3 regions of the Mesorhizobium sp. M1406 genome follow, and region 3 is predicted to be linked to each of the others. Evidence: riboswitches for the same ligand, from Rfam matches in the RefSeq annotation. Region 3 holds a riboswitch; each other region holds the start of a gene.
The links. Region 3 has a riboswitch for cobalamin ahead of NKH03_RS09820 (CbtB domain-containing protein). Riboswitches for the same ligand answer to the same signal wherever they lie in the genome.
Positions count from the first base shown of each region.

Region 1 (6,495 bases), on a different contig from region 3:
GTTTCGAGCGACCTTGCTCCCAGTTTCGAAGCGTTGCCAGATCGAGGCCATACCTCACCGAGAATGCCTCCTGAGAGAGCTTCGTGCGATCCCGGACTTCGCGAACACTTATCGGCCGCGGCGCATGAACCTTCGCGATCACGCCTGCGGACGACAGTTCATTCTTCAGTGCCAATAGGTCGTCGACGCAAGGAACCGTCACGAACGCCTTGCCGTGATCGACCATCTCCGTGAGTATCGCGTGGGCCGTCCTCAGTGGCAACTGTCTCTTGACGAGAATCCGGGCGGCCTCAGGAGTATTCGCGCCGTGAAGAAAACTGAGGCTCAGTCGGACGGGAGAAGCCTGACGACACCAGGACGACGTCCCGGGTTCGCACCCGAATTTCGATGTAGTCGACATTAAGCTTCTCCGCGATCACTCGACCGAGCTTGCGTAATTTGGACCATCCCCACTGGACCTCGGCATCGCCCCCAATATGCAGGTCACGGACGACAAGATGATTACTGCCCATCTCCACGTTGCCCAAGAGCTGAAGCACGCCATCGGGCGTGACCACGTCAAAGAGGAGGCATGGGTCCTCCGAAATATCCGCGTCCAGGATGAGTTCGATGTCATCGGGCTGCACACCAGATCCCTACGCAAGTTGCTTATAGAAGCTAAGTCGGGCGCTGGCGAGGGTCAAGGCCTTACGGATTTTCCGAATTGGCGGGACGCTGGCAACATCCGAATCCTGCCACCTCGACCCGTAGTCTGCGCTAATCGACTGGTGAAGCGGACAGACGCGCAGGTCGCCACCTGAGCGAACGCGACAGGCGGTCTAGTTTAAGAAAGACGCATGTACGATTTTCCGAGCGGCGCGGCCTGTATGTTCCGAAGGAGCCGATATTAAAGCGTATCGTCCAAATGGATATTTCCTGCGCGATTACGTGCCGAAGGGAAGTGCTCATTCTCGCTCGAGTGACTTATTTCAAAGGATGTGATCGCGTATTGGCACATTTACGGCCGACATGCGGCAGCCCGCAACTCACGTCATGGTGAGGAAGGAGAAGCATCAGGCCTACGCTTTCTCCCGGAGCGCACGTGCTGCAGCGACCATGTTCATGAGGGCAGGGCGGACCTCCTCCCATTTACGTGTTTTGAGGCCACAGTCCGGGTTTACCCACAGTTGGGCATCCGACAGTCGCTGGCGGGCAAGCATGACGAGATCCGAAATCTCACGGACTCCCGGGAGGCGTGGTGAGTGAATGTCATAGACTCCGGGACCGATTTCGTTCGGATATTTGGAGCTCATGAAGGCGTCCAGCAGCTCCATTTTCGAGCGCGAGGTCTCAATCGAAATGACATCCGCATCCATTTCAGCGATCGCGTCGATGATCTCGTTGAACTCCGAATAGCACATGTGGGTATGGATTTGAGTCGCGTCATTTACACCCGTTGAAGCGATCCGGAAGCATTCGACAGCCCAGTCGAGATAGACTTTCCAGTCAGACTGGCGCAGTGGCAATCCTTCGCGAAACGCGGCCTCATCGATCTGGATTATCCTTGCGCCGGACCTTTCGAGATCCGTCACTTCGTCGCGGATGGCGAGCGCGATCTGGCGGCAGGATTCGGAGCGGGGTACGTCGTCGCGAACAAAAGACCAGTTGAGAATGGTCACTGGGCCTGTGAGTATTCCCTTAACATGCTTTTCCGTAAGCGACTGGGCGAATTGCCACCAGCGCACTGTCATCGGATTGCGCCTCGATACGTCGCCGAAAATGATGGGGGGACGCACGTAGCGCGACCCATAGCTTTGTACCCAGGCATGCTGGGTGAGCGCGAAGCCGGACAACTGCTCGCCGAAATGCTGTACCATGTCGTTTCGCTCGAACTCACCGTGCACCAGCACGTCCAGCCCGATCTCTTCCTGCCAGCGAATTGCAGCCTCGATCTCCTTCTTCAGGAACGTCTCGTAGTCGACATAGCTCAGCTGGCCCTTCGCATGAGCGGCCCGCGCCTTGCGTACCTGCGGCGTCTGCGGGAAGGACCCGATGGTCGTCGTCGGGAACGGCGGCAGCCCGAGTGAGCCGGCTTGGACTCTGGAGCGCTCGGCAAAAGCGCTCTCTCGTCGCTTCATGCTATCGTCAATGCTGGCGATCCGCCCCTGAACAAGCGGGTCATGGATCCTCGTGGATGTCACGCGCGTGGCGGCAGCCTCGGCAGACGCTTTCAACGCGCCAGCCACCGCATCTCTGCCTTGGGACAGGGCCCGGGCCAGCAACACCAATTCGTCGGTCTTCTGGGCTGCGAAGGCGAGCCACGAGCTGATGTCGGCGTCGAGTTCCGTCTCCATGCGCAGGTCGATCGGCACATGCAGCATCGAGCAAGAAGGCGCGATCTCGACGCGGTCCAAGGGCCAGCCGGCGACGATCGATTTGATGCGGTCGAGAATGGCGGGCAGGTTCGCACGCCAGACGTTGCGGCCATCGATCAAGCCAAGCGAGAGCACCAGATCCTTCGGAGCGAGCCGACCCACCGTTTCCAGCTGCTCGGGAGCGCGCACGAGATCAATATGCAGCCCAGCCAGGGGCAGAGAAACCGCGGTTTCGAGATTGTTTCCCAGCGGCCCGAAATACGTAGCCAGCATGATCTTCAGCTCGGGCGCGGCTTTCGACAGCTGTCCATAGGCGAATTCGAACGCAGCTCGTTCGTTCGGGTTCAGATCGAGGACAAGCGCTGGCTCATCGATCTGCACCCAGTCGGCTCCCGACAGCTTCAGCCTCTGCAGAAGTTGCTCGTAGACGGGCAGCAGCCGCGATAGGAGCGCGATGGGACCGAACCCTTCGGCAGGCGATTTCGCCAGCTTGAGGAAGGTGATGGGTCCAAGGATGACTGGGCGTGTGTGAATGCCGAGAGCTTTAGCCTCGAGGAAGTAATCGACCGGTTTCGTTGACGAGAGGGCGAACGTCTGATCATCGTCGAGTTCCGGCACAATGTAGTGATAGTTGGTGTCAAACCACTTGGTCATTTCCATCGCGGTTACATCAGGCCCATGAGCCGCCTGCTGGTGACCAGCGTGTCCACAACCCTCCGTCTGACCCTGGTTGCCGCGCGCCATTGCGAAGTAGATGTCAAGTGGGACCTCGCCGCTATTCCAGCCGTAACGGGATGGAACGGCGCCGACCATGGCTGCGGTGTCGAGCACATGGTCGTATAGCGAGAAGTCGTTCGACGGGATTCTCGACACGCCGCGATCGTGCTGCTCCTCCCAGCTAGCGGCACGGAGCGCCTTCGCCGTCCTGAGAAGGGCGGCGGCGGAAGATTTTCCGGACCAGTAACTTTCAAGCGCGAATTTCAGTTCTCGCCGACGACCGATGCGCGGCACGCCGAGCGTTGCTACAGGAATTTGCTGAGAGACAGTCATGTCATACCCCGATGGTTGGGGCGTCGGTGACAAGGAAGGCGCTAGCAGGCCGGCACCAACGCCGGGTTGCAGCGGCCACCGAGACACCCCGCCCGTGGACGTAATTCGCCGTGGCAGGTCTCCTGGCTCGCGGGGTCATAGCCTCTACCCGTCTTCCCGAGGGTATTCGCCTCAGTGACATGAGTGGGGTTGGCTCGCCGCTAACAGTTGCGGGGGCAGCGCCGGCATCGCACCGGCTTCCCTCTTAGCTCCGCTCCGGCAGCGCCGTGCGGAGAACCACAACCCGCAGACAATCACAGCGGTCCGCACTTTGTCAATATCGCATAACGAAATGTTTATGTCGTTATGTATTCGCTCTTTTACACCTTGTCTTCATTCTGAAATATTCAGTCCGCCCTTTGCCGACGTACATCCATTGGCCGCGGACCTTGATGTACGTCTCGTCCATATGCCACTTGCTGCCGACCGCACGCTTGCGCCGGTTGAAGCGCGCTCCAGCAGCTCCGGCGGCCCGGTCCAAAGAGCAAGGCCCGACTGTGTCCCGATAAGGTTTTTAAGCGTCATTCAGGCGGTAAGTATAAGTATCTCATCTCAAAGCGTTTTCCGAAAGTTTGCGACAGAACCATGATGTTCAGCGAAGATTTCTCGTTCATGCTGAACAAGGTCCCCGGTGCCTATTTGCTCATCGGCAACGGTGACAGTTCCGGGCTGCACTCGACGACGTATGACTTCAACGATGACATCCTCGTACGTGGCGCCGCTTTTTTCTACAATCTTGCAAGAGATCATTTCGCATGACGTTAGCGTGAATTCCAAGTCGGAAAGATTTAACAGTCCCGCGCCTCCCCCCTTTGCGAGGCCGGACCTCGCATCGCCAAAAGCTAACTGGACTGGCAACATTGACGAGAACTGGCGCTATATCCAAGGCCAGTTGGCAATGTAAATGACATCAACGCCGGACCGTCGGCTTACAGTTCAACGGCCAAAGAGTTGGAGACACATGACTTTCCTGCGCGGTTTGTCCGCGTTTCCCATCACCCCCGCTGATCGCGGCGGTAATATCGATGAGCCCGCATTGGAAAAACTTCTTGCGCGCTTGATGGAGGCAAAGGTCGATTCTATCGGCCTGTTGGGAAGCACGGGCAGTTACATGTTCCTGTCGCGCCAACAGCGCCAATGCGCAATTGAGGCGGCCACCGATAAAGTCGGTGCTGATATTCCCTTGTTGGTCGGGATTGGAGCGCTGAGGACGGACGAAGCGGTGCAACATGCCAAGGATGCCAAAGCGATCGGTGCGACAGCCGGCTTGCTGTCTGCAGTGTCGTACGCACCTCTGACCGAGGATGAAGTGTTCGAGCATTTCCAAACAGTCGCATTGGAATCCGGTTTGCCGATTTGCATCTATGACAATCCCGGAACAACGCATTTTCGTTTCTCATCCGCCTTGGTCGAAAGGCTGTCTCGGGTGCCCGGGATCGTCGCCATCAAAAACCCCGGTTTTGGTCCGGCCGAAACCCAGCGCCATCTGGAGGACCAGCGCTCACAGGTGCCAGACGGCTTTTCGATCGGCTACAGTGGAGACGCGCAGTGCACCGAGGCGATGATTGCAGGTGCGGATACCTGGTACAGTGTCATTGGCGGACTTCTTCCCGATGCCTGTTTGAAGATCGTCAGGGCTGCACAAAGGGGCGATGCGGCCGAGGCGCGCAGGATCAATGCCAGCCTCGAGCCGCTCTGGGCTCTGTTTAAACGGTATTCCAGCCTGCGGGTTGTCTATGCTTTGGCGGAGGCATTGGAGATCTGCCATGCTTCACCTCCCCTGCCCATCAGGTCACTTTCCGAGGACGCGCGGTCAGAGGTTTTGGCAGTGCTAAAGCAGCTTCCAGCCGATGTGATCAGCCTATTCAGATGAGCAGATAGCCATGATCATCGATCCCTCGGTGGGCAGGGCACTCCCCTGATAATGGCGTTCTCGGCCTACATTCTGGCCGCATCCAGTCCAGGGCCGAGCAATCTTGCCATCATGAATACTGCCATGAGCCGGGGCCGTGTCGCAGCGCTTGCACTGGCTGCCGGCGTCGTCTCTGTCTCCTGGATGTGGGCAGTGCTCGCCTCGACCGGCGTTGCAACGGTATTGAAAGCCTGGCCGAGTGCTCTCAATGTCATCCAGTTCATCGGAGGCTGCTATCTGCTCTATCTCAGTGCACGGTTTGCCGGCTCCGCGCTTGCCGGGAAAGACCTTTCTGCAACGCCGGAGGCGGCGCTGTCCCGCACGGAGTTGGGCAAGATCTATCGGCGCGGGATCGCCCTGCATATCGCCAATCCGAAGGCCATCATGGGCTGGATTGCAACAATTTCTCTCGGGTTGCAGCCGGGTACGCCCGTCTACATGCCCTTTGTCATCATGCTGGGGTGTGCGTTTCTGGCCGTGGTGATTTTCGGGGGATACGCGATCGTGTTTTCGCTCCCATCGGTTTCGCGTGTCTATCAGAAAGCGCAGCGATGGATCGACGGCGTTCTCGCAGCCTTTTTTGTCATCGCAGACGTTCGGCTGATTTATGCCACTATCGGACCATGGATCTTGTCTTGACGGGGCCACCCGGCCAAGCGCGATCGGGATTGCCCCCATCACTCCCGGGGTCTATCGCAATTGTATAGACCCGTCTGAGCGAAGATGACACGTAACGCTTTGCCCGCTATCGGACGCATAATCGTCGATGCCAACGCTGCGACGCAAGGCACTATGGCAAGGGACATCCTGGAAAAAGCCTGCACAAATGGGAACATACGGCCGTTTCGGCTTGTCTTCCAGCCATTGGCCTGCGCCGTAGACTTTCAACCGCTGCTATCGATCAGCACATGCAGTGGACCGTCCTCGGGATGCCGCTGCCGCTTGGCCGATCGTTTCCATATCTGCGCCGGCGGCTTAGCGTCCTGTGATCGGGAACCGGTAGATCAAGGCCCATCAGGTCGAGCAGCGAGGTCGTCAATCCCTCGCTCTGGCGCAGACGAAGCCCGAACACGCATCCCAGTGTCAAGGCCGCCTCGATGGCGAGATCGGAATAGCGGGGCTGGCGCCGCGGGTCGTTCT
Region 1 is NZ_JAMYKW010000122.1:475-6,969, reverse strand. Features, by position in the region: gene NKH03_RS33920 (helix-turn-helix domain-containing protein) at 1-226, opposite strand, end outside; gene NKH03_RS33915 (hypothetical protein) at 291-626, opposite strand; gene metE (5-methyltetrahydropteroyltriglutamate--homocysteine S-methyltransferase) at 1,059-3,404, opposite strand; cobalamin riboswitch at 3,500-3,700, opposite strand; partial or broken gene NKH03_RS33905 (IS6 family transposase) at 3,808-3,894, opposite strand; gene NKH03_RS33900 (M20/M25/M40 family metallo-hydrolase) at 4,029-4,202, shown strand; gene NKH03_RS33895 (dihydrodipicolinate synthase family protein) at 4,405-5,316, shown strand; gene NKH03_RS33890 (LysE family translocator) at 5,368-5,994, shown strand; partial or broken gene NKH03_RS33885 (transposase) at 6,205-6,495, opposite strand, start outside.
Region 1: another riboswitch for cobalamin. It lies ahead of metE (5-methyltetrahydropteroyltriglutamate--homocysteine S-methyltransferase); the one in region 3 lies ahead of NKH03_RS09820 (CbtB domain-containing protein).

Region 2 (8,595 bases), on a different contig from region 3:
ACCGGCTGGAGGCTGTTCGTCGAGCTGTTCATGGGTGCGCACGCCGCCCCGCCCGAAGAGATCGTGCTGGATCTGGATGCCACGGACGATCCCCTGCACGGCAACCAGGAGGGGCGGTTCTTATGGCAACTACTGCTACCTGCCGCTCTACATCTTCTGCGGCGATCACCTTTTGTGCGCCAAGCTGCGACCCGCCAACATCGACGCGGCCGCCGGCGCGGTTCAGGAGATCGAGCGCATCGTGCGCCAGCTGCGTCAGCGTTGGCCCAAGGTCCGCATCGTGCTGCGCGCCGATTCCGGCTTCGCCCGCGAGGAGCTGATGGCCTGGTGCGAAACCAACGCCGTCGACTACCTGTTCGGTCTGGCCCGCAATGTTCGGCTGGTCCGCCACATCGCGGCTGAACTGGACGCGGCCAGGGTGGAAAGTGCCCTCACCAGCCGGCCCGCCCGCCGCTTCAAGGACTTCCTATGGACCACGCGCAAGAGCTGGAGCGGCCGGCGCCGGGTCGTGGCCAAGGCCGAGTGGACGCAAGGCGAGGCCAACCCGCGCTTCGTGGTCACCTCGCTCGACGCCGAGGCCTGGCCGGCGCAATGCCTCTACGAGGACCTCTACTGCGCCCGCGGCGAGATGGAGAACCGCATCAAGGAATGCCAGCTCGACCTGTTCGCCGACCGCACCTCTGCCGCCACCCTGCGCGCCAACCAGCTCAGGCTCTGGTTCGCCTCGATGGCCTATGTGCTGATCTGCGCACTGCGCCGCATCGGCCTGGTGGACACACGGCTCGCCAGGGCAAGCTGCGCCACCATCCGCCTCAAACTGTTCAAGATCGGCCCCCTGGTCAATGTCTCGGTGCGCCGCATCAGGCTGGCCATGAACTCGGCCTGCCCCTTCCGGCGCGAGTGGGCCCTGACCTACGCCCGATTACCAGCAGCCGCCATCTGAGCGCCCCGATCCACCCTCCCGTCAACACAAGGATATCGCCGAACCACAACCACCGCTTCGCGCGGCGACAGCCCTTGCCTGCAACTCACGCGCTCGTAAAATCCCCGCTTCAGACCTACGCCAAAAGACAGTGTGAGATATCCGGGCTAGGGTTCCCACCTCGATTCATCCGTCATTCCTTGTTGCGCGTGGCGGCGTTTTCACGATTTGGTTGCCGACGAAGCGGCAGACGACGACGCACCGGGCCATTGATTGGCGCGAAGACCTGCAAGAGCCGATTATGTCGATGCTTCATCCCGTCGCGATCTACGGGATCTAGTCCGGGGCATCAATCTGACCCGGTCTGCATCTCCATAGGCCGTGACGCGGTCAAAATAAAGCGGCGATAGACATGGGTACGGAGACGATTGCGCAGGTTTGCGGTCCGTCTTTGTGCCTTCGCGATCGGTGCATGCGATATCCTGGAAACGCTTACAAAACCTGCGTCCTCGAGCATCTGCGCCAGCGCCTCGTAATGGAGGCCGCCGGCGAATGGCAATGCGCGAATGATCTCCGCATGCCGCTCGCTCAAGGAGCCGTCATAGTAGGGATCGGCGCCGAAGAACCGGTCGATCGCGGCGACCAGGGAAGCCGCGATCCGTCCAACCGATGTCGGCTTTGACCAGTCGCCGTCATAGACGACCAGCTTCCCGCCCGGAGTCAGCAGTCGCTTCCATTCGCGGAACGTCGGCTCCGGCTCGAGCAATGTCCACACGAGATGGCGGCAGATGATCGCGTCGTAGCATTCGTCCGGCTCCATTGTGTTTTCGGCGTCGGCGAGCAGGAAGCGCAGCCGCGGCTTGCCCGCGTGCTTGGCTCTGGCCACATCGAGCATCGCCTCAGAAAAATCCAGCGCGGTGACGTCATGACCGAGATCGTGAATGAGCTTGGTGATCTCTCCGGTCCCGCACGCCAGTTCAAGCACCCGCAAAGGTTTTGCGCCGAGCGTGTCTCGAATCGGCTTCTGCCGGGCTCTGAACTCATCCGGCGAAAGAATGCCGTGGCCGAAGGCATCATCGAACGTCTTGGCCCGCTCCGACCAGTAGGCCCGCATTGATTCCTTGAGATGGAAGTTTTCACGATGAGTAGCTGGATGGTTCATGCTCAGCGGGCGAAGCCGTTTCGCGCGAGGATTTCGTCGAAGCGTTTGCGAGCGCGGGCGGGAACATCTGCCGCGTGAAAGCTCTCGGGAAGTGCCGTTTCGCCGACCCGGATTATCATCACCATGCCCATTCCGATATGCGGCGAGCACTTGATGCCGTAAAAACCTTCCTGGTCGAGCGTGACCGCGATCTCCTCGTTGATCTTGCCCTTGAAGCCGGCGTAGCCCTCGGGAACCATGCCGTCGATCGTCGCCGCATTGTGGCCTGTGCTGGCATTCAGGAACTTCACTGTGTCGCCTGGCTCGGCGCGCACGAAATCCGGTTCGTAGACCATCGGTCCGGTGGCTCCGCGGTTGAGCATCTTGATTTCGTGCATCTCGGCATAGGCGTGCGACGACGCTGCTAGCGACAAGAGCAAGGTGAGAATTCGTAAGTGCATGGGTTTCCTTTCAGGAAGCTGCATGAAAGCGGAACATGTGCATGCCGTCTGTCGGGTCGGTGAGGAGGCTTGCGCGAACGCCGAACACCGCGTCAATCCGCTCGACGGTCAGCACTTTGTGCGCTGGACCCAGCGCAACGAGTCGGCCACCGGACAGCACGCCGACGCGATCGCAGGAGAGCGCCTGGTTCAGGTCGTGCAGCGCGACAACCGATGTGACCGGCAGTTTTGCGACCAGATCCAGGATCGAGAGCTGGTGCTGGATATCGAGGTGGTTTGTCGGCTCATCGAGAAGCAGGATCTGAGGCTGCTGCGCCAGTGCCCTCGCAAGATGGATACGCTGGCGTTCCCCACCAGACAGGGTTGCCCAGGAACGCCGTTCGAAGCCTTCCATGTCGGTGTCGACAAGTGCCTGCGAGACGATGCGATCGTCTTCAGCCGACCATGGTTGCAACGGGGTCAGCCGAGGCGTACGGCCAAGCTCGACCGCATCCTTCACCGTGATAGCTTCCGTCGTTTCGGCCTGCTGCTCGAGGAAGGCGATCGTTTGCGCGGCGGCGCGACGCGGCATCGCGCGAAGCGCTTCACCCTTGATGCGAACATCGCCTGACGTGGGTTGCCGGATGCCTGCCAGCAGTTTCATCAGCGTCGACTTGCCGGAGCCATTCGGTCCGACGAGACCGAGTGTTTCGCCTTCATGGACGACGAGATCAACGCCCGAAACGATCGGCTTGCCGCGAACCGACCAGCCGAGATTGCGCGTCTCCAATATCATGGCGTGCGCCGCCCACGGATCAGGATCAGCGCAAAGGCCGGCGCTCCGACCAGTGCCGTGATGACGCCGATCGGCAGCACCTGTCCAGGAATGATGGTGCGCGACAGCACGTCCGCGGCGATGAGGAATGCTGCACCGACGAGCGCCGTCGTTGGCCCGAGCCGGCCGTGCCGCACCCCGACCAGGAACCTCGCGGCATGGGGAATGACGAGACCGACGAAGCCGATCGATCCGACAATGCTGACCATGACGGCGGTAACGAGCGCCGTGATGCCAATGAGGATCACCTGCACGGTGCGGACCGGCACGCCGAGAGACGACGCCGATTCCGCTCCGAATGCGAAAGCGTCGAGGGCGCGCGCAAACCAGATGCAGGCGGCCAATCCGACCAGCGCAATCGGCACCGCCAGCCAGACATCCGGCCACCGGGCGCCGCTCAGGTTGCCGAGCAGCCAGAACATGATGCCGCGCGCCTGTTCGGCATTGGCGGATTTGGTTATGATGAAGGATGTCAGCGCATTGAAGAGCTGCGATCCGGCGATGCCCGCAAGGACGATCTGACCGGTACCGTGACGCGTCACGCTGCCGCCGGCCGCCCGCGCCAGCATCGCCACCAGGGTGAAGGCCGCAACAGCGCCGACAAAGGCGCCGAGCGACATCGAAATCGCGCCGGCGCCCAGGCCGGCGACCGTCACCGCAACCGCGCCGGTCGAGGCTCCTGCGGAAATCCCCAGCAGGTACGGGTCAGCAAGTGCATTCCGCAGCAGCGACTGCAACACCATGCCCGAGATTGCCAGACCCGATCCGCAACAGGCCGCGATGATCGCGCGCGGCAGGCGATAGTTCCAAATGATCCCCATGTCGATCGGGTCGAGTACGTATGCCGAACCAAGGATCTTGTTGACCAAAATCTGTACGACGGTCGAGACAGGGATCGGCGTCTCGCCGATGCAGGTGCCGGCAAGCACCGCCGCGAGGAGCGCCGCGAAGCAGAGCGTCCCCCGGCCGAGCCGGGAGACGTAGATCGCTTGCGAGGCGGTCAGGCTCACTGGGCCAGTCCGGAATCCTTGAGCGACTTTGACAGCACCTCGATGCCGGCGATGGTGCGGATGGTCGCGTCCATGGCGTGCGCGTCCATGACGACGATGCGGTTGTTCTTCACCGCCTCCATCTGGCTGGCGACCGGATCGGTCTTGAGGAACTCCAGCTTCTTCTCATAGTCGTCAGCGGGGAAGCGCCGGCGATCCATCTTGGCGATCACGATCAACGTCGGGTTGGCCTTGGCGATGGTCTCCCAGCCGACCACCGGCCACTCCTCGTCGGACTCGATGATGTTCTTGATGCCGAGCTTGTCCATCATGTAGGCGGGAGCGCCCTTGCGTCCCGCCACATAGGGATCGATGTCCATCTCGGCGCTGGAGAACCAGAACACGGCCGAGACGTCCTTGAGGTTGAGCGCCTTCGCTTCCGCAATCGCCTTGTCTTCGCGTTCGGTCAGGCTGGCGACGAGTTGCTCGCCCTTGTCCTGGATGTCGAAAATCTGCGCCAGTTCTCGCGCGCCCTGATGGATGGACGCAGTCGAGAAGAGCTCGCTGCGCGTCCCGTCGACGCCGACCGTGTTGTCCTTCGCCACGCAGTCGTCCGGCAGCACATAGGTCGGGATACCGACATCGTGGAACTGCGTGCGCGTGGCGACGATGCCGTCCGGTCCGACGTGCCAAATGAATTGCACGGTTACCAGTTCCGGCTTCTTGGCAACGACGCTTTCGAAGCTCGGATCGTTGTCGGCCAGGCGTTCGACCTTGTCGTTGACCTCTTTGAACTCCGGCAGCACCTCGTTGAACCAGACCGAGGTGCCGGTAACCTTGTCGCCGAGGCCGAGCGAATAGAGCACCTCGGTCGCCGCCTGTCCGACCGTGACAGTCGAGGCGGGCGCCTTCTGGAAGGTCAGCGTTTCGCCGCAGTTCTCGAGGGTCAGCGGATATTTGGTCGGTTCGGCCCCGGCGGCGGCCGTGAAGAATACAAAGCTAGAGGCAGCGAGTGCCAGGCGTGAAACAGTCATGGCGCGAAGATCTCCGATCGGTTGATGGCGGGGATCGGAGGACTGGGGCCAGGACGACAATGATCGAGCTCATGCCCGTAAGGACATGATGCGGCTGCACCTCAGGTGTGGCTAACGACATCGACAACCTCCCCGGACAACCCCGCCCGGCGCGTTCAGTTACAGACGTCGGTAGGTCTCCTGACTGACGGGTCATCGTCCGTCTCGGCCTTCCCGGGGGCTAATCCCAGTGGCATGATCGAGATGGACTCGCCGCCTACAGTTGCGGGGGCAGTTTCGTTTCGCGGCCGAAGAAGACCGCGCCGAATTCCCTGTTATTTCCTTGCGGAAACCGACACTCCCTCGTAGCCAATCGCGCTGCCTTGATCAAGCGGCCATGGCCATATCTAGATTTGAGCTATGTTGCCCTTTGCGATGCGTGTCGCCGCATTGAAGCAGAAAGGATCGGCCAACTCATCGAATGCCGGATAGGGCTGCGATGATGGCGTCGAGCCCATCCGTCAGTGCCGCAGGCCCTGGCTGCAGTATGAGCGGAGACTTGATCTCGACGATGCGATTGTCGCGCACGGCAGGAATCCGGTCCCAGCCCGGCCGCGCTCTGATCCTCTCCGCCACAACCCGCTTGCCGCACCAGGAATCCAGGACAATGTCGGGCTGAGCAGCAATAACCTCTTCTGGCGTGACGACCCGGTCCTTGGCCGCCTTGGCTTTCGTTTTTTGCGGGAAGATATCATCGCCGCCAGCGACTTCGATCAGTTCCGAGACCCAGCCGATGCCGCTGATGAGCGGCTCGTCCCATTCCTCGAAATAGACCCGCGGCCGCTTCCTGCCCCTGGTGGCGGATCTGATGTGCTCAAGGCGTTGGTCGTAGCCTACCGCCAAGCCGTCGGCTTTCGCCGTCGCGCCGACAGGCGCTCCGACCGTCTGGATCATTGCGAGGATGCCCGCGATGTCACGCTTTTGAAGGCGTGGACCGCAACACCTTTGCGGATCAGAGCGGCGACAATATCAGCCTGAAGGTCGGAAAAGGTCAGGACGAGATCGGGCTCGAGCGCGACGATCTTCGGAATGTCGGCGGATGTGAAGGCGGAAACGCGGGCTTCTCCCGCCTTACCTGCGGGGGCCGCACGGCATAGCCGGACACGCCGACAATCCGATCCTGTTCGCCCAGCAGATAGAGCGTCTCGACCGTCTCTTCGGTCAGGCAGACGATCCGCTCTGGAGGAAAGCTCATCGCCCTCAGGCAAGAGCGCCGTCGCCAACAGGCGCCGGGCGTGAAAGAAGGCCAACAGAAAGAGCAGCTTTGTGCAGCAGCGTCAGGCCGGCCAGCGCCAGCACATTCGGCCAGAGGATCTGCAGAATGACCTCAAGCGAGAATGCATCCTCCCCGGATGGAAGGATCGCTGTCGCCGCGAACAGGACAAGCTCGTAGACGAAGAACGCGAGCACAAAGCCGGCGAGGAGCGTCAGAAGTTCGGAGGGGATCCGGCCGCGCAACAACAGCACCGCACCTGTCGCGAGGGCAGCCGCGATGCCGATAGCTGCACCCCAGGCGAAGCTGTCCCATGTCGTCGGATAGCCGAGAAACACGTAGCCGACCGCCTGATTTGCCAACCACGCGATGCTGGTCAGCAGCAGCGCTCCCCGGCGGGACATGTTGGCGCCGGCAACCGTCGCGATTGCCGCAAACGGCGTGGCGCAGGCGAGCGCGAGGCTGAAGACAATGCTCAGAGCAACGACAAGAACCACCCAAACGCTCTGGCGTGCGCTGGTCGAGCTGTCATGTATCGTGGTGGTGGTTCTCATGATCGCAGATCATAATGCGGAGCGCCGGGCGCTTCAACGTCGTCATTGCGAAGAACCGGACGATGACGTACCGCGCCTCTTCGCGGATACGCTCGATCTCGTCGATCACCTCCTTGAACTTTCCCGCGACCAGTACTTCGTCGGGCATGCCGACGTAAGCTCCCCAGTAAATGTCGAGATCACCGTCGACGGCGCGGAGCGCTTTCTCCGCATTCAGCATGATGACGACGCTGTCGACCTTGTTGGGAAAACCCTCCGCCATCGTCCGGCCGGTCGAGATCAGAATCGACCGGCCGATATTGCACAAGGCAACCTTGTGTCTCGCGGCAAGTGCCTGAATGCTGTTGATTCCGGGAAGTACCTCGTAGTCGAGTTCGAACTCTCCGCGCTCCTTCAGCCGGTCCAAAATGCGCATTGTGCTGTCGTAAAGCGTCGGATCGCCCCAGACCAGAAAGGCCCCGGTTTCGGAGGCATCGAGTTCCTCCATGATCAGCTTGCTGTAAGCCGCCTCGACATCGTCATGCCAATCCGAAACGTCCACCTCATATTCGCCGGTTCGCTTGCGCTCCGGCGCCTTGAATTCGACCGTTCGGAATGGCCGATCCCGAACATGACGTTCGAGGATCTCGCGCCGGACACGCGCCAGCTCATCCTTCTCAATCCCCTTGTCGGGGATGAAGAACACGTCCACCTGGTTCATGGCGTTGACCGCCTGGATCGTGACGAAGTCCGGGTTGCCGGCGCCGATACCTATGATGAGCACCTTGCGCTCATTGGGTCGCTTCGGCGACGGGGTCTGCGCTCAGGCAGCGCTGGAACTCCCGAAACAGCTCGGCCAGCTTCTGCGGGCCTGGATGCCGTCCTTCGTATCGGTCAAGACGACGGATCTCGATGTCCGCGGCCGCGGCAAGATCGGAACCTTCGGGCTGGGCCATCAGCCAGGATACGAATACGTCCTCCGCCTGCGGCAGGCCCGCTATCGGACGGCGTGCAACATGATGCTCGGCACTCAGTCCCATGCCAGCGCTCCACCGTTCTGGTATTCGATCACCCGGGTCTCGAAGAAGTTCTTCTCCTTCTTCAGGTCCATGGCTTCCGACATCCATGGAAACGGATTTTCGACCTCCGCGAACACCGGGGAAAGGCCGAGTTGCGCGCAGCGCCTGTTCGCAATGAAGTGCATGTACTGCTCGCACAGAGCCGCGTTCAGCCCAAGGAATCCCCGCGGCATCGTGTCCCTGCCATACGAGGCCTCGAGATCGGCCGCCGTCTTGATCATACCGCGAACCTCGTCCTGGAACGCCGCGGTCCAGAGATGCGGGTTCTCGATCTTGATTTGGTTGATGACGTCAATGCCAAAGTTCAGATGGATCAGATCGTCGCGCAGGATGTACTGGTACTGCTCGGCGATGCCGACCATCTTGTTGC
Region 2 is NZ_JAMYKW010000109.1:90-8,684, forward strand. Features, by position in the region: partial or broken gene NKH03_RS33315 (IS1380 family transposase) at 1-943, shown strand, start outside; gene NKH03_RS33320 (class I SAM-dependent methyltransferase) at 1,272-2,036, opposite strand; gene NKH03_RS33325 (pseudoazurin) at 2,087-2,524, opposite strand; gene NKH03_RS33330 (ABC transporter ATP-binding protein) at 2,535-3,299, opposite strand; gene NKH03_RS33335 (FecCD family ABC transporter permease) at 3,296-4,348, opposite strand; gene NKH03_RS33340 (ABC transporter substrate-binding protein) at 4,345-5,361, opposite strand; cobalamin riboswitch at 5,515-5,712, opposite strand; partial or broken gene NKH03_RS33345 (cobalamin-binding protein) at 5,815-6,595, opposite strand; gene NKH03_RS33350 (hypothetical protein) at 6,601-7,167, opposite strand; gene cobF (precorrin-6A synthase (deacetylating)) at 7,142-7,930, opposite strand; gene NKH03_RS33360 (hypothetical protein) at 7,938-8,186, opposite strand; gene NKH03_RS33365 (ribonucleotide-diphosphate reductase subunit beta) at 8,177-8,595, opposite strand, start outside.
Region 2: another riboswitch for cobalamin. It lies ahead of NKH03_RS33340 (ABC transporter substrate-binding protein); the one in region 3 lies ahead of NKH03_RS09820 (CbtB domain-containing protein).

Region 3 (13,352 bases):
GTTCGAGTCTTCTCGACCGCACCATAATTTCCCTAAACAATATTGGTTCTGGAGAGCCGGGGCGGCAAGCGATGACACGTCGCGGCCACAGGGCTTCCCGAGGGTCGAAACGGCAGCGGCGGCGCGTCATTCAGACCACGCCGCCCACTTCGCTTTTTTCAGGTGCCCTGAAAGCCGCCTAGTCGTAGATCAGGCGGCCTTCTTCCGGGCCAGGGTATCGGCCACGACCTCGCCGAAGGACGATGGCGTCGGCACGATGGCGACGCCGGCCTCTTTCAGGATTTCGACCTTTTCCTGCGCCGATTCGCCGAAGGCCGAGATGATGGCGCCGGCATGGCCCATGCGCCGGCCTTTCGGCGCGGAGAGCCCGGCGATGTAGGCGATCAGCGGCTTGCGCATGTTGTCGCGCGCCCAGATCGCTGCTTCCGCTTCCTGCGGTCCGCCGATCTCGCCGATCATCACCACGGCATCGGTTTCGTCGTCCTGCTCGAACAGCTTCAGAATGTCCTTGAAGGACGAGCCGTTGATCGGATCGCCGCCGATGCCGACGCTGGTCGAGACGCCGATGCCAAGCGCCTTCATCTGCGAGGCGGCCTCATAGCCGAGCGTGCCCGAGCGCCCGACGATGCCGACGCGGCCGGGGAGATAGATGCTGCCCGGCATGATGCCCATCAGTGCCTGTCCGGGCGTAATCACCCCGGCGCAGTTAGGCCCGATCAGCCGCATGCGGTCCTCAAAACGGTAGCGGCGCATGTAGCGCTTGACCTGCATCATGTCCTGCGAGGGGATGCCGTCGGTGATACAGACGCAGAGTTTTATCCCGGCATCCGCGGCTTCCATGATGGAGTCGGCGGCGAAAGGCGGCGGCACGAAGACGATGCTGGCCTCGGCGCGGGTTTCGCGAACGGCTCCCTTGACGGTGTTGAAAACGGGCAGGCCGAGATGCGTCTGCCCGCCCTTGCCAGGCGTCACGCCGCCGACGAGCTTGGTGCCATAGCGCTTCATGTCCTCGGCATGGAAGCTGCCGATCTTGCCGGTGAAGCCCTGGACGATGACCCGCGTACCGCGATTGAGCAGGATTGCCATTTGGAACTCCCTCAGCTTGCTTTCTTGAGCGACACCGAGCGCCAGGCGGCGACGGCTTTTTCGGCGGCTTCCGCCAGCGTTTCGGCAACGATCACCGCCTCGCCGGAATCGGCCAGGATGCGGCGCCCTTCCTCGACCTTGGTGCCGGCAAGCCGCACCACCAATGGCACGTTGACGCCGACTTCGCGGATCGCCTTGACGACGCCCTCGGCGACCCAGTCGCAGCGGTTGATGCCGGCGAAGATGTTGACCAGGATGGTCTCGACATTCTTGTCACCAAGCACGGCACGGAACGATTTCGCGACCCGCTCCGGCGAGGCGCCGCCGCCGATGTCCAGGAAGTTCGCCGGCTCGCCGCCGGCGATCTTGATCATGTCCATCGTTGCCATGGCGAGGCCGGCGCCGTTGATGATGCAGCCGATATTGCCATCGAGGCCGACATAGGAAAGGCCGCGGTCGCTAGCGAAGGTTTCACGCGGGTCTTCCTGGCTCTTGTCGCGCAGCTCGGAGATTTCCGGCCGCCGGTACAACGCGTTCTCGTCGAACGACATCTTGGCGTCGAGCGCGACGAGGTTGCCGTCGCGGGTGACCACCAGCGGATTGATCTCCAGCATCGAGGCGTCGTAGTCGCGGAACACCTGGTAGCAGCTGAAGATGGTTTCGGTCGCCTTGCCGATCAGGCTCTGATCCAGGCCAAGCCCGAAGGCGATCTCGCGCGCCTGGAAGCGCTGCATGCCAACGCCGGGATCGACCGTGGTCCGGATGATGGAATCCGGCGCCCTCTCGACGATATCCTCTATCTCCATGCCGCCGGCGGCCGACGCCACGATCATGACGCGCTCCTCTTTCCGGTCGAGAACGAAGCCGACATACAGCTCCTGCGCGATGTCGACGGCTTCCTCGAGATAGAGCCGCGAAATCAGCTTGCCGCGCGGCCCGGTCTGCTGGGTCACCAGCTTGCGGCCGAGCATGGCTTCGGCCGCCTCGGAGATTTCCTCGTCATTGGCGCAGAGCTTGATGCCGCCGGCCTTGCCGCGGGCACCGGAATGGACCTGCGCCTTCAGCACCCATTTGCCGCCGCCGATCTCGCGGGCGCGGTAGGTCGCCTGCTCGGGGCTGTAGGCGAGGCCGCCGCGCGGGACGTGAACCCCGTGGCGGGCGAGCAGTTCCTTGGCCTGATACTCGTGAATGTCCATTTTTCCTCCCTAAGCAGTCAATGCGTGGCGACGCGTGATTGGCTGGCGCGTTCTATTGCTTCGTCGACCACCAATACGTTCCTCGCCATGCGCTCCGACGCGGCATCGATCATCTTGCCGTCGAGCGCGGCCGCTCCCTTACCCAGCGCCTCCGCCTCCTTCAGCACTTCGAGGATGCGCCTGGCCCGCGTGACCTCCTTTTCCGGCGGCGAGAAAACGTCATTGGCGAGCGCGATCTGCGAGGGGTGGATGGCCCATTTGCCTTCGATGCCGAGCGCCGCAGCACGCCTTGCCCCAGCGATGTAACCTTCTGGGTCGGAGAAATCGCCAAATGGTCCGTCGATAGCGCGCAGGCCGTAGGCCCTGCAGGCGACGGTCATCCGCGACAGAGCGAAGTGCCACTGGTCGCCGGGATAGTCCGGGTTGAGGCCGCCGATGTTGACGGTGCGTGCCTTGCAACTCGCGGCATAGTCGGCGACGCCGAAATGCATTGCCTCCAGGCGGCCTGATGTCGCGGCGATCGCCTCGACATTGGCCATGCCGAGTGCCGTCTCGATGAGCGCTTCCAGTCCGACACGGGTCTTGTAGCCCTTGGCCATCTCGATCTGGTTGACCATGGCCTCGACCATGTAGAGGTCTGCCGGCACACCGACTTTCGGCACCAGGATCGTGTCCAGCCGATCGCCGGCCTGTTCCATCACGTCGACCACGTCGCGATACATATAGTGTGTGTCGAGGCCGTTGATGCGCACCGAAACGGTCTTGCCCTTGGCGCGCCAGTCAATGTCGTTGAGCGCCTGAATGATGTTCTTGCGGGCGCGTTCCTTGTCCGGCGGAGCCACTGCGTCCTCGATGTCGAGGAAGACGAAGTCGGCGGCGCTGTTCGCCGCCTTGTCGATCATCTCCGGGCTGGAGCCGGGAACCGCGAGTTCGCTGCGTTGCAGCCGGAGTTTTTTCAGATGGTTGATCGTGTGGCTCATGGTTCGCGTCCTCTCACGCCGCCTCGACGACAGGCACCTCGGCCGAGGCGCGGAAGTGCTGCATGGCGGCGCCGACGCCAGAGCCCGGCGCCAGCCGCACGCCGCAATCAAGGAGCGCCATTTCCGCCGCTGACAGCGAGGCGAGCACCATGACTTCGTTCAGCCAACCGAGATGGCCGATGCGGAAGACCTTTCCGAACACCTTGTTGAGACCGCCGCCGAGCGACGTCCGGTAGGTCTGGTAGGCGCGCTTGACGATTTCGGCGCTGTCGATGCCTTCCGGCACGAGGATGGCGCTGACGGTGTCGGAGTGCCATTTCGGCGCCTTCGCGCAAAGCTTCAGGCCCCAGGCGTCGACCGCCTTGCGCACGCCTTCGGCGAGGCGATGGTGACGGACGAAGATTTTGTCGAGCCCTTCGTCGGCGATCAGATCGAGCGAGGCGCGCAGGCCGCGCAGCAATTGTGTCGCCGGCGTGTAGGGGAAATAGCCGGCGTCGTTGGCGCGGATCATGTCCTCGAAGGAGAAGAAGCAATGCCGGTGCGTTGCGACCCTGGAAGCGACGAGCGCCTTCTTGCTGACTGAGAGGAAGCCAAGGCCGGCCGGCAGCATGAAGCCTTTCTGTGAACCGCTGACAGCGCAATCGACGCCCCATTCCTCCTGGCGGAAATCGATCGAGCCGATCGACGAGACGCCGTCGACGAAGAGGAGTGCAGGGTGATCAGCGGCGTCGAGCGCGGCGCGGCAGCCGGCGACGTCGCTGGTGACGCCGGTCGCGGTCTCGTTCTGCGTGCAGAAGACCGCTTTGATGCGATGCGCCTTGTCCGCCTTCAGCTTTTCAGCATAGAGGTCGAGCGGCACGCCGGTTCCCCATTCGCAGTCGATCACGTCCACCTCGAAACCGAGGCGCTCGGCCATGTCGACCCACAGATGCGAGAACTGGCCGAAGCGCGACATCAGCACGCGGTCGCCGGGGCTGAGAACATTGGTCATCGCCGCTTCCCAGGCACCGGTGCCGGACGACGGGTAGATGAAGACGCGGCCGGTCTCGTTCTTGAAGACCCGTCGGATGTCTTCAAACAGCGGCAACGTGAAATCAGGGAATGATGCGGCGCGCATATCCTCCATCGGGAGGTTCATCGCTTGCCGGACCTGCTCCGGGATGTTGGTGGGTCCTGGAATGAAAAGATGGGTGAACCCAGCCATGCGCGAACTCCTCCTAGTGCCAGAATTCGTGGCGAGTGCCAGAATTTGTGGAGTGAGTGTCGTTTCGGCGGCGCTCGGCAACAACACCTTGCCGGGTAAATTGTCGCCGCGCGCGGGTGGGCTCGACCTACCCGAAAGGCTGCTTGGGACTGCGGCGCCTCTCGCTCGAATAGAGCGCGACGGCCATCGCCCGGTTGCGGACATCAAGCTTGTCGTAAAGATTCTTGAGGTGGTACTTCACGGTATTTTCCGAGATACCGGTCCGTGTCGCGATCTGAAGATTGGTCCAACCGTCGGACAGCACCGCCAGCAGTTCGCGCTCACGAACGGTGAGCTGCGATAGCGGCGTGTCGTTGACCTTGTTGATGTCGATATAGGGGATGCAGATGCGGCCGTGCGCGACGGCCAGGATCGTGTCGAAGATGATCGGCGGATCGTCGAACTGGAAGCAGTAGCCCTGCGCGCCGAGCCGCACGCATTGCTTCAGGATGCCGATGTCGTGGTCATTGGAAAAGACCGTGATGCGCACATCGAACTTGCGGCTCTGGACCTCGGCAAGGACATCGGCGCCATCCATGTCGGCGAGCTTCCAGCCGATGACGGCGACATCGAACTCCGCCTCCGCCGCCAGGTCCAGGAAATGCCTGCCGCTTTGCACGGAGGCCACAAGCTCGAAACGCCCGTCGCATTCCAGCATTTCACGCAGCGCCGATATGACGAGCGGATTGCGTTCGGCGACGACGACGCGGACGCGCCTCGCTTCGATTGCCTTTTTCGTTGTCGCCGGCTTTATCTTCAAGGGCGTCCGGTTGCTCTGGTTGCGGAGTTAGGCGGATCCAAGTGTTCGCCTTGGAGCCGGCACCAGGACAATTCTGACCCAATCGCGCTGGGGTGCTCTTTCCCCAGCGACATGCGCTGTCGCGTGTCCTGAACCGGAACCCGGCCGGTTTTTGACAGTATAGGTATTGTCCGGGTGAACGTACGCGATACCTTTCCTGGTGAAGCAGGCGAGGTGGGAAAGCACCCATTTCGTTTGATATTCCGAGCGTTAGAGCGATAAGTTCTCAAATCGAATCGTGCCGACGTCCATCTCCGTCAGAACACCGGATTTTCCCAAAACCGGTTTCCACTTTTGGGTTCGATGCTCTAGACCTGATTTGCACCTTTTCCAGGATTGCGATGGCGGGAGGCGCTGGTGGAAGGCCAGGACGAACGGACAACCGGCGCCAGGGCCGCCGAAGAGCACCACGCCGACATCTATGGCGAGGACGGCGCCGTCCTTTCGTCCTTCCTTGCCCAGATCGGTGCCGCGATCGCCGATCGCGACACGCTCACGCTGAAGCGTGAAGTCGACGATCTGCATCAATCGGAACTCGGTGATCTGCTCGAGGCGCTGCACCCCGACCAGCGCCGCGCGCTGGTTGAACTGTTGGGCGCCGACTTCGACTTCTCCGCACTGACCGAGGTCGATGAGGCGATCCGCATGGAGATCGTCGACAATCTGCCCAATGCGCGGATCGCCCAGGCGGTGCAGGAGCTCGATTCCGACGACGCGGTCTACATTCTCGAGGATCTCGACCAGGAGGACCAGGACGAGATCCTGTCGCAGCTGCCGTTCACCGAGCGGATCAGGCTGCGCCGCTCGCTCGATTATCCGGAAGAGACGGCCGGCCGCCGCATGCAGACGGAATTCGTCGCGGTGCCGCCGTTTTGGACGATCGGCCAGACCATCGACTACATGCGCGAGGACAACAACCTGCCCGACCGCTTCAGCCAGATCTTCGTCATCGATCCGAGCTTCAAGCTGCTCGGCGCCATCGACCTCGACCAGATCCTGCGCACCAAGCGCTCGGTCAAGGTCGAGGAGGTGATGCATGAGGCGCGGCACGCCATTCCCGCCACCATGGACCAGGAAGAGGCGGCGCGGGAATTCGAGCAGTACGATCTTTTATCGGCCGCCGTCGTCGACGAGAACGAACGGCTGGTCGGCGTGCTGACCATCGACGATGTCGTCGACGTCATCCAGCAGGAGGCCGAGGAAGACCTGATGCGCATGGGCGGCGTCGGCGACGAAGAGCTTTCCGACAGTATCTTTTCGACCTCGCGCTCGCGCGTTCCGTGGTTGCTGATCAACCTTTTGACGGCGTTCCTGGCGGCCTCGGTGATCAGCCTGTTCGACCGCACGATCGAACATATCGTGGCGCTGGCGGTGCTGATGCCGATCGTCGCCGGCATGGGCGGCAATGCCGGCTCGCAGACCATGACCGTCACCGTGCGGGCGCTGGCGACCAGGGATCTCGACATCTACAACGCCAGCCGCATCATTCGCCGCGAGATGGGTGTCGGCTTCATCAACGGCATTATCTTCGCCGTCCTGATCGGTATCGTCGCGGCGGCCTGGTTCCGCGATCCCAATCTGGGCGGCATCATCGCGGCGGCGATGATTATCAACATGTTCGTGGCCGCCTTGGCCGGCATCCTGATCCCGCTGCTGCTCGACCGTTTCAAGGTCGATCCAGCGGTTGCTTCCGCGGTCTTCGTCACCACCGTTACCGATGTCGTCGGCTTCTTTGCGTTTCTGGGCATCGCCACATGGTGGTTCGGCGTGCCTTGACGTGCGCCCTCAATTGACTTTTACGTAAACGCCGTGCGAGGCTGACGCGGGGCGCCATGTCGATTCCGGCATGGCATGGGTTTGGTTCGGGACGGAGGCGACGCCGGATGGCGATCGCCAGAATTCCGGCGTGTGGGAGTGATAATGCGGGAATATTATTCGATCACCGAGTTGACTCGCGAGTTCGACGTATCGACGCGGACGCTGCGCTTCTATGAGGATGAAGGACTGGTGCAGCCGGTGCGGCGTGGCCGCACACGGCTATTTCGCCCGTCCGATCGTCACCTCATCCGGCAAATCATGCGCGGCAAGAGGCTTGGCTTTTCGATCAACGAAATCCGCGAAATCATCCAGATGTACAAGGAGCCTCCCGGCGAGGTCGGTCAACTCAAGCTGATGATCAAGCGCATCGAGGAAAAGCGCGAGGATCTCAGGCAGAAGCGCCGCGACCTCGAGGAAACGCTCGCCGAACTCGACCAGGCCGAGGAATCTTGTGTCGAGCGGCTCGTCGAACTCGGCGTCAATACGTAACGGGTCTTCAAATCCAGCGCCGCACGCGTTTCGCGTAGTCGCGGTATTTCTTGCCGAACTTCGCCGCCAGCACTTTTTCCTCGCGCTCGATCGCCACCTTCTGCGTGGCGTAGGCCGCGATGAACGCCAGCGGCAGGAACCACGCAATGCCCGAGACAAAGGCGACGCCGATCAACAGCAGCGTGTTGGCCAGATACATCGGATTGCGGGTGATGCCGAAGGGGCCTGACGTGACGAGGTGATCGGGCACCGCGTTGGGGTTGAGCGTGGTCTTGGCCCGGATCATGGTGCGGATCGCGGTGAACCAGAGTGCCGCGACGCCGAACAGTGCCACCCAGCCGGCGGCGAAAAGAATATCGCCGAGGAGATCGCCGATCCAGGGCAGGGGATAAAGCAGGCCCAGCGCGATGCTGATGGCGATGGCTGCGATGTAGATCAGCGGCGGCCATGGTATGAGCCCCGGCTTCGGCTGGTTCTCGGTCATTTGGCCCCTTCCTCCATCAATTTGCTGTCGGTTTTGGCGGTGCACATGCCGGCAAGGTCGGACAGGTGCGCCTTCCATTCCGCGGTCTGGTCGTTGTTGTAGAGCCTATCAAGCGTAGCCTCGCCCTCGAGCGTATCGAGCATGCAGACACAATAGCTCGAACAGAACTCGGTGTCGCGCGACTGCTCGCAGGACAACTGGCAGGTTTTCAGGAAATTCACCTGCGGGGTTTCAACCGGTGCCGGCATGATCTGCGAGAACAGCCACACGCAGCCGATCAGCAATGGCTGGTGGATGAGGTAGAAGGCCAGGCTGTGCCGGCCAATGAAGACCAGCGGGTTGGCCCAGCGTCCGGGCGCCAGATCCGCCAGCCGCGTCAAGAAACCCGCGGCCGCGGCAAGCCTGGTGAAGCCGATGCCTATAAGCACGGTGCCGAACCACGGAAACAGCGGGACGTAGTCGTTGGAACGCGGATTGATCGCCGACAGGCCGACCCACCACAGCCACGGATGATCGAAGGCCTCGAAGCGCAGATAGACCGGCGCCGCGATGACCAGCGCGGCAACCACCAGAGTCAGCAAGGCCGGCAGGCGAAGAAACAGCAGACCGAGCAGGCTGGCGAGCGCGATCTCGTGCAGGATGCCGAAGAAGATGAAGCCGTCCGGCGTGGCGATGCGGGTGGCGACAGAAATCGCGATCGCGGCTCCGGCGACCATGGCGAACCGCTTCCAAAAGCCGTTCCAGCGGATTTGTCGGCCATGGGCGAGATACAGGCTGACGCCGACCAGGAACAGGAAGGTCGAGGCGATGCAGCGCGCGTAGATCTTCCACCAGCCAAAGGCGGTCAGGCCGGGATCGGTGTAGCCGAAGAACTCCAGATCCCAGGTGAAATGGTAGCTCGCCATGGCGATCAGCGCGATGCCGCGCACGATGTCGATAGCGACGATGCGCTTTGGTCGATCCTGGACGGGTGCGGTCGGCGTTTGGATGGTCATGGTCTCGCATTCTGATTCAGCCCCGCAAAACGACTATCACGGTTGCACCGGGCAAAAGAAGGCCGGGCACCTGACAACGCGGACAGGATCAGGCGCCGCTTTAGGCCAGTGGCGGAAAGCCTTTGGCCGACTTCGCTTTTTGCCGGGTATGCGTCGGTTTCCTCTTATTGGCGTCGGCATCGCCACGGCAGATTTGGCCCGGCAAATCCGCTTCGGGGAGAGCAATGTCCACTCATGTGCGTCATCCGATCTGGCTTCCGGCCCTCAAGGCCGCGGACGCCCGCACCTTCGCCTCGCTCTATGCGGTCGAATCCTTCGCCCGCGCCACGGTGTCGAGCGTCATCCCGATCCAGGCCTACGAGATACTTCACAACGAGCAGGTCGTCTCGATCCTCTACACCATCGTGGCGATGCTCGGCCTGTCGGTGACGCTGTTCATGCCGATGCTGATCCGCCGCTTTGCCCGCCGCTGGGTCTACACGGCAGGCGCCTGCCTGCTGGCCATCGGCTCGCTGTTCTTCGTCACGCATACGCTTGCCGGGCAACTGGCCGGCATGCTGTGCCGTGTGATGGGCGCCAGCGCGCTGTCGATCACGCTCAACCTCTACATCATGGACCACATCCGTAAGACGGATTTCATGCAGGCCGAATCGCTGCGCATGGCGTGGTCGATGCTGGCCTGGACCGGCGGGCCGACGCTCGGCATCTTCCTTTACACACGCTTCGGCATCTATGCCGCGCATGGCGCCGTGGCGATCTTCGCCCTGGCTTTGCTGGCGCTGTTCTGGACCTACCGGCTCGGCGACAACCCTTCGATTCGTCCGGGCAAGACGCGCCCGGTCAATCCGCTCGCCAATATCGGCCGCTTCGTCGCGCAGCCCAGGCTCAGACTGGCCTGGCTGATTGCTTTCGGCCGCTCCTGTTTCTGGACGACCTTCTTCGTCTATGGGCCACTGTTCATGGTCATCACCGGCGAAGGCAAGCTGGCCGGCGGCATGCTGGTTTCGGCCGGCAACGCGCTGCTGTTCATGGCCATCTTCTGGGGCAAGGCAGGAAAGCGCTTCGGCGGCCGCAGGACGATGACGTTTGCCTATTTCGCCATGTCGGCCATGCTGCTGGCGGCAGGCTTTGTCGGTGAGACCGTGCCGCTGCTTGCCGGCGCCTTCCTGCTTGGCGGCGCCTTCTTCACCATCGCGCTAGACGCACTCGGCTCGACCGCCTTCATGCGCTCGGTACGCTCCTATGAAAGATCGCAGATGGCGGCGGTCTACCGGACCTATCTCGACTTTTCCGAACTGACGCCGCCGCTGGTCTATTCGGTGGTGCTGGCCTTCTTCGGCTTGGGCTCGGTGTTCGTCACGCTCGGCCTGCTGGCGGCGATTTGCGGTTTTGTGACGTGGCGCTACCTGCCGAAATCGCTTTGATCTTCGGGGCTTTGATGGAAGTGCCGCATGCCGAGGTGCCTGCATCCCAACAGGTCGATGACGGCAGCGACGGTTCGGCCCGAGTCGGGCCGTTGTAGGGATCGCGCTCGCCGGCAATGGGCTGCCTGGCTAGCTTCGTGTGAAGGTGTCAGCCGATACAAGGCCAAGAAAATGTCAATTGTGGCACCGGCGGCCCTTGTCTGGCGCGACGCATTCGCGATGATTGCCGGCGGAATTTGGTTTGCCGGAGGCGAGGATTCTGCCTATAGTCGCTCATGTCGTCGGTTCCATTTTGGAGCCAAGAGGGAATGCGGTGAGGGCGGGTTTCGCCCAATGCCGTGGCTGCCCCCGCAACTGTGTGCGGTAGTCCTCTCCATATGCCACTGAAGATTTTTCTTCGGGAAGGTGGGGAAGGGCGCTGATCCGCGAGCCAGGAGACCTGCCGGCGACAGGAAACTGACTTCGATGCCCTCGGGTGGAGGGCGAAAGGACAAGATATGACTACCGCTTCCGTCTCCCTCGGCGCCTCCGTCTCCTCGCAGTCGCGCTTCATGCATCTCGCTCTTGCTGCGTTTCTTGGCATCTTCGTGATGGGCTTTGTCGGCTTCTCGCATATCGATGCGGTCCACAATGCGGCTCACGACTATCGCCATTCGATGGCGTTTCCCTGCCACTGACGAGGATCTGACATCATGAACCTGTTTCGCAACGTCGTGTTCATCGCGGCGATCGCAGGGCTTGTGGCCGGTGTCGTTCTCGCCTGCATGCAGGCCTACGCCACTGTGCCGCTTATCCTGAAGGCGGAAGTCTACGAACAGGCTGGCGGTGGCCACCGCCACGACCATGCCGCCGCACCGGCCGCAACGGATACCACCGCCATGAGCACTGCGGCGCCGGCCCCGGTGGAAGCGATTGCTCCGGCGGGAGACGAGGGTTGGGCGCCGGCGGACGGTTTCGAGCGTTTTGCCTTCAGCGTGCTTGCCAACATCGTCACCGGCATCGGTTTCGCACTGATCCTGGTTGCGGTCTCCGAATTCGCCGGCGGCATCGGTGGTTGGCGTCAAGGCGTATTCTGGGGCTTGGCCGGCTTTGCCGTTTTCACGCTGGCGCCGGGTCTTGGCCTGCCGCCGGAACTGCCGGCCATGCCTGCGGCCGACCTCACCCAGCGCCAGATCTGGTGGACGGCAACCGTGGTGGCGACCGCCATCGGGCTTGGCCTGATCGCCTTCCGCAAGTCGCTGCCGCTGGCGATCCTGGCCGTGGCCTTGATCGTCGCACCGCATATCGTCGGAGCACCGCAGCCCGACAGTTTCGAGACGCTGATCCCGGAAGGCCTGCATCACCAATTCGTGGTGGCGGTGACGCTGACCAATCTGGTGTTCTGGCTGGTGCTCGGCGCGGTGGTCGGCGTGGTGCGCGGACGCTTCTCCGGTACGGCGACCAGCTTGCGCGACAGCTTTGCCTGACAGCAAGCTGACCTTCATCATCGGTGGTGCGCGCTCCGGCAAGAGCGCGCACGCCGAAATCCTGGCGGCGGCCTTGCCCTCGCCATGGGCCTATATCGCCACGGCGCAAGCCTATGATGACGAGATGCGCGAGCGCATCGCGCTGCACCGCTCGCGGCGCGGCGAAGGCTGGACGACCATCGACGCACCGCTCGATCTCGCCGGTGCGCTCAAGGCCTTGCCGGACGACCAGCCGGTGCTTGTCGACTGCCTGACGCTGTGGCTGACCAACCATATGCTGGCCGATCACGATCTCGAGCTTGAATGCCGTCGGCTGGCGGACGTGCTGTCGCGGCCGCGCGGGTCCTGGTTCGTGGTCTCCAATGAAGTTGGCCAGGGTATCGTGCCGGACAATGCATTGGCGCGCCGCTTTCGCGATGCCGCCGGCCGCCTCAACCAGCAGGTGGCCGCTATCGCCGATACGGTGCTGCTGATGGTGGCGGGACTTCCGCTCAAGGTGAAATGACATGACCGACATCGACAATAGGGACGAAGAACGCCACCGCGCCAAAATGGCCAAGCGCAAGGCGGTGCAGGATGCCGAGGTGGCGAGCAAGACGGTCGAGAAGGGGCTGCTGATCGTCAACACCGGCCCGGGCAAGGGCAAGACCACGGCCGCCTTCGGCCTGGCGCTGCGGATGCTCGGCTACGGCAAGCGCGTCGGCGTCGTCCAGTTCATCAAGGGCAAGTGGCATACCGGCGAGAAGGACGCCTTCGCCGTCTTCGGCGATCGCGTCGTCTGGCACGCGATGGGCGAGGGCTTCACCTGGGAAACGCAGGATCTGAAGCGCGACATCGCCGCGGCCGAAGCGGCATGGACCAAGGTGCTCGAACTGATGACCGACCCGTCGATCAGCCTGCTGGTGCTTGACGAACTGAATATCGCGCTGCGCTACGACTATCTCGATCTCGACAAGGTGGTTGCGGCGCTGAAAGCCCGGCGCGAGGGCCTGCACGTCGTCGTCACCGGCCGCAATGCCAAGCCGGCGCTGGTCGAGGCGGCCGATCTCGTCACCGAGATGGGCGTGACCAAGCATCATTTTTCCGCGGGCGTTAAGGCGCAGCAGGGGATTGAGTTCTGAGCGTTTCTTACCCTCCCCACAAGGGGGAGGGTGAGATCACATCACGATGACGATCACCGAGATCACTCCAAACAGCGCGATCAGCAGCGTGTCGGCGACGCGATAGAGTTTCAGCGCCCGCCTTATGTCGGTGCTGTCGGCTTCGCGCCGTCCGCCTCCACCCATGAAGACGTCATCGACCAAGACGCCGCCGTAGCTGCGCGGCCCGGCGAGTGCGAGACCAAGCGCGCCGGCCATCGCCGCCTCCGGCC
Region 3 is NZ_JAMYKW010000008.1:2,544-15,895, reverse strand. Features, by position in the region: tRNA gene NKH03_RS09875 (tRNA-Leu) at 1-24, shown strand, start outside; gene sucD (succinate--CoA ligase subunit alpha) at 190-1,086, opposite strand; gene NKH03_RS09865 (malate--CoA ligase subunit beta) at 1,098-2,282, opposite strand; gene NKH03_RS09860 (HpcH/HpaI aldolase/citrate lyase family protein) at 2,300-3,262, opposite strand; gene NKH03_RS09855 (aminotransferase class V-fold PLP-dependent enzyme) at 3,276-4,466, opposite strand; gene NKH03_RS09850 (LuxR C-terminal-related transcriptional regulator) at 4,594-5,265, opposite strand; gene mgtE (magnesium transporter) at 5,662-7,080, shown strand; gene NKH03_RS09840 (MerR family transcriptional regulator) at 7,225-7,611, shown strand; gene NKH03_RS09835 (methyltransferase family protein) at 7,619-8,095, opposite strand; gene NKH03_RS09830 (heparan-alpha-glucosaminide N-acetyltransferase) at 8,092-9,090, opposite strand; gene NKH03_RS09825 (MFS transporter) at 9,315-10,514, shown strand; cobalamin riboswitch at 10,780-10,975, shown strand; gene NKH03_RS09820 (CbtB domain-containing protein) at 11,012-11,191, shown strand; gene NKH03_RS09815 (CbtA family protein) at 11,207-11,980, shown strand; gene cobU (bifunctional adenosylcobinamide kinase/adenosylcobinamide-phosphate guanylyltransferase) at 11,973-12,485, shown strand; gene cobO (cob(I)yrinic acid a,c-diamide adenosyltransferase) at 12,487-13,101, shown strand; gene cbiB (adenosylcobinamide-phosphate synthase CbiB) at 13,138-13,352, opposite strand, start outside.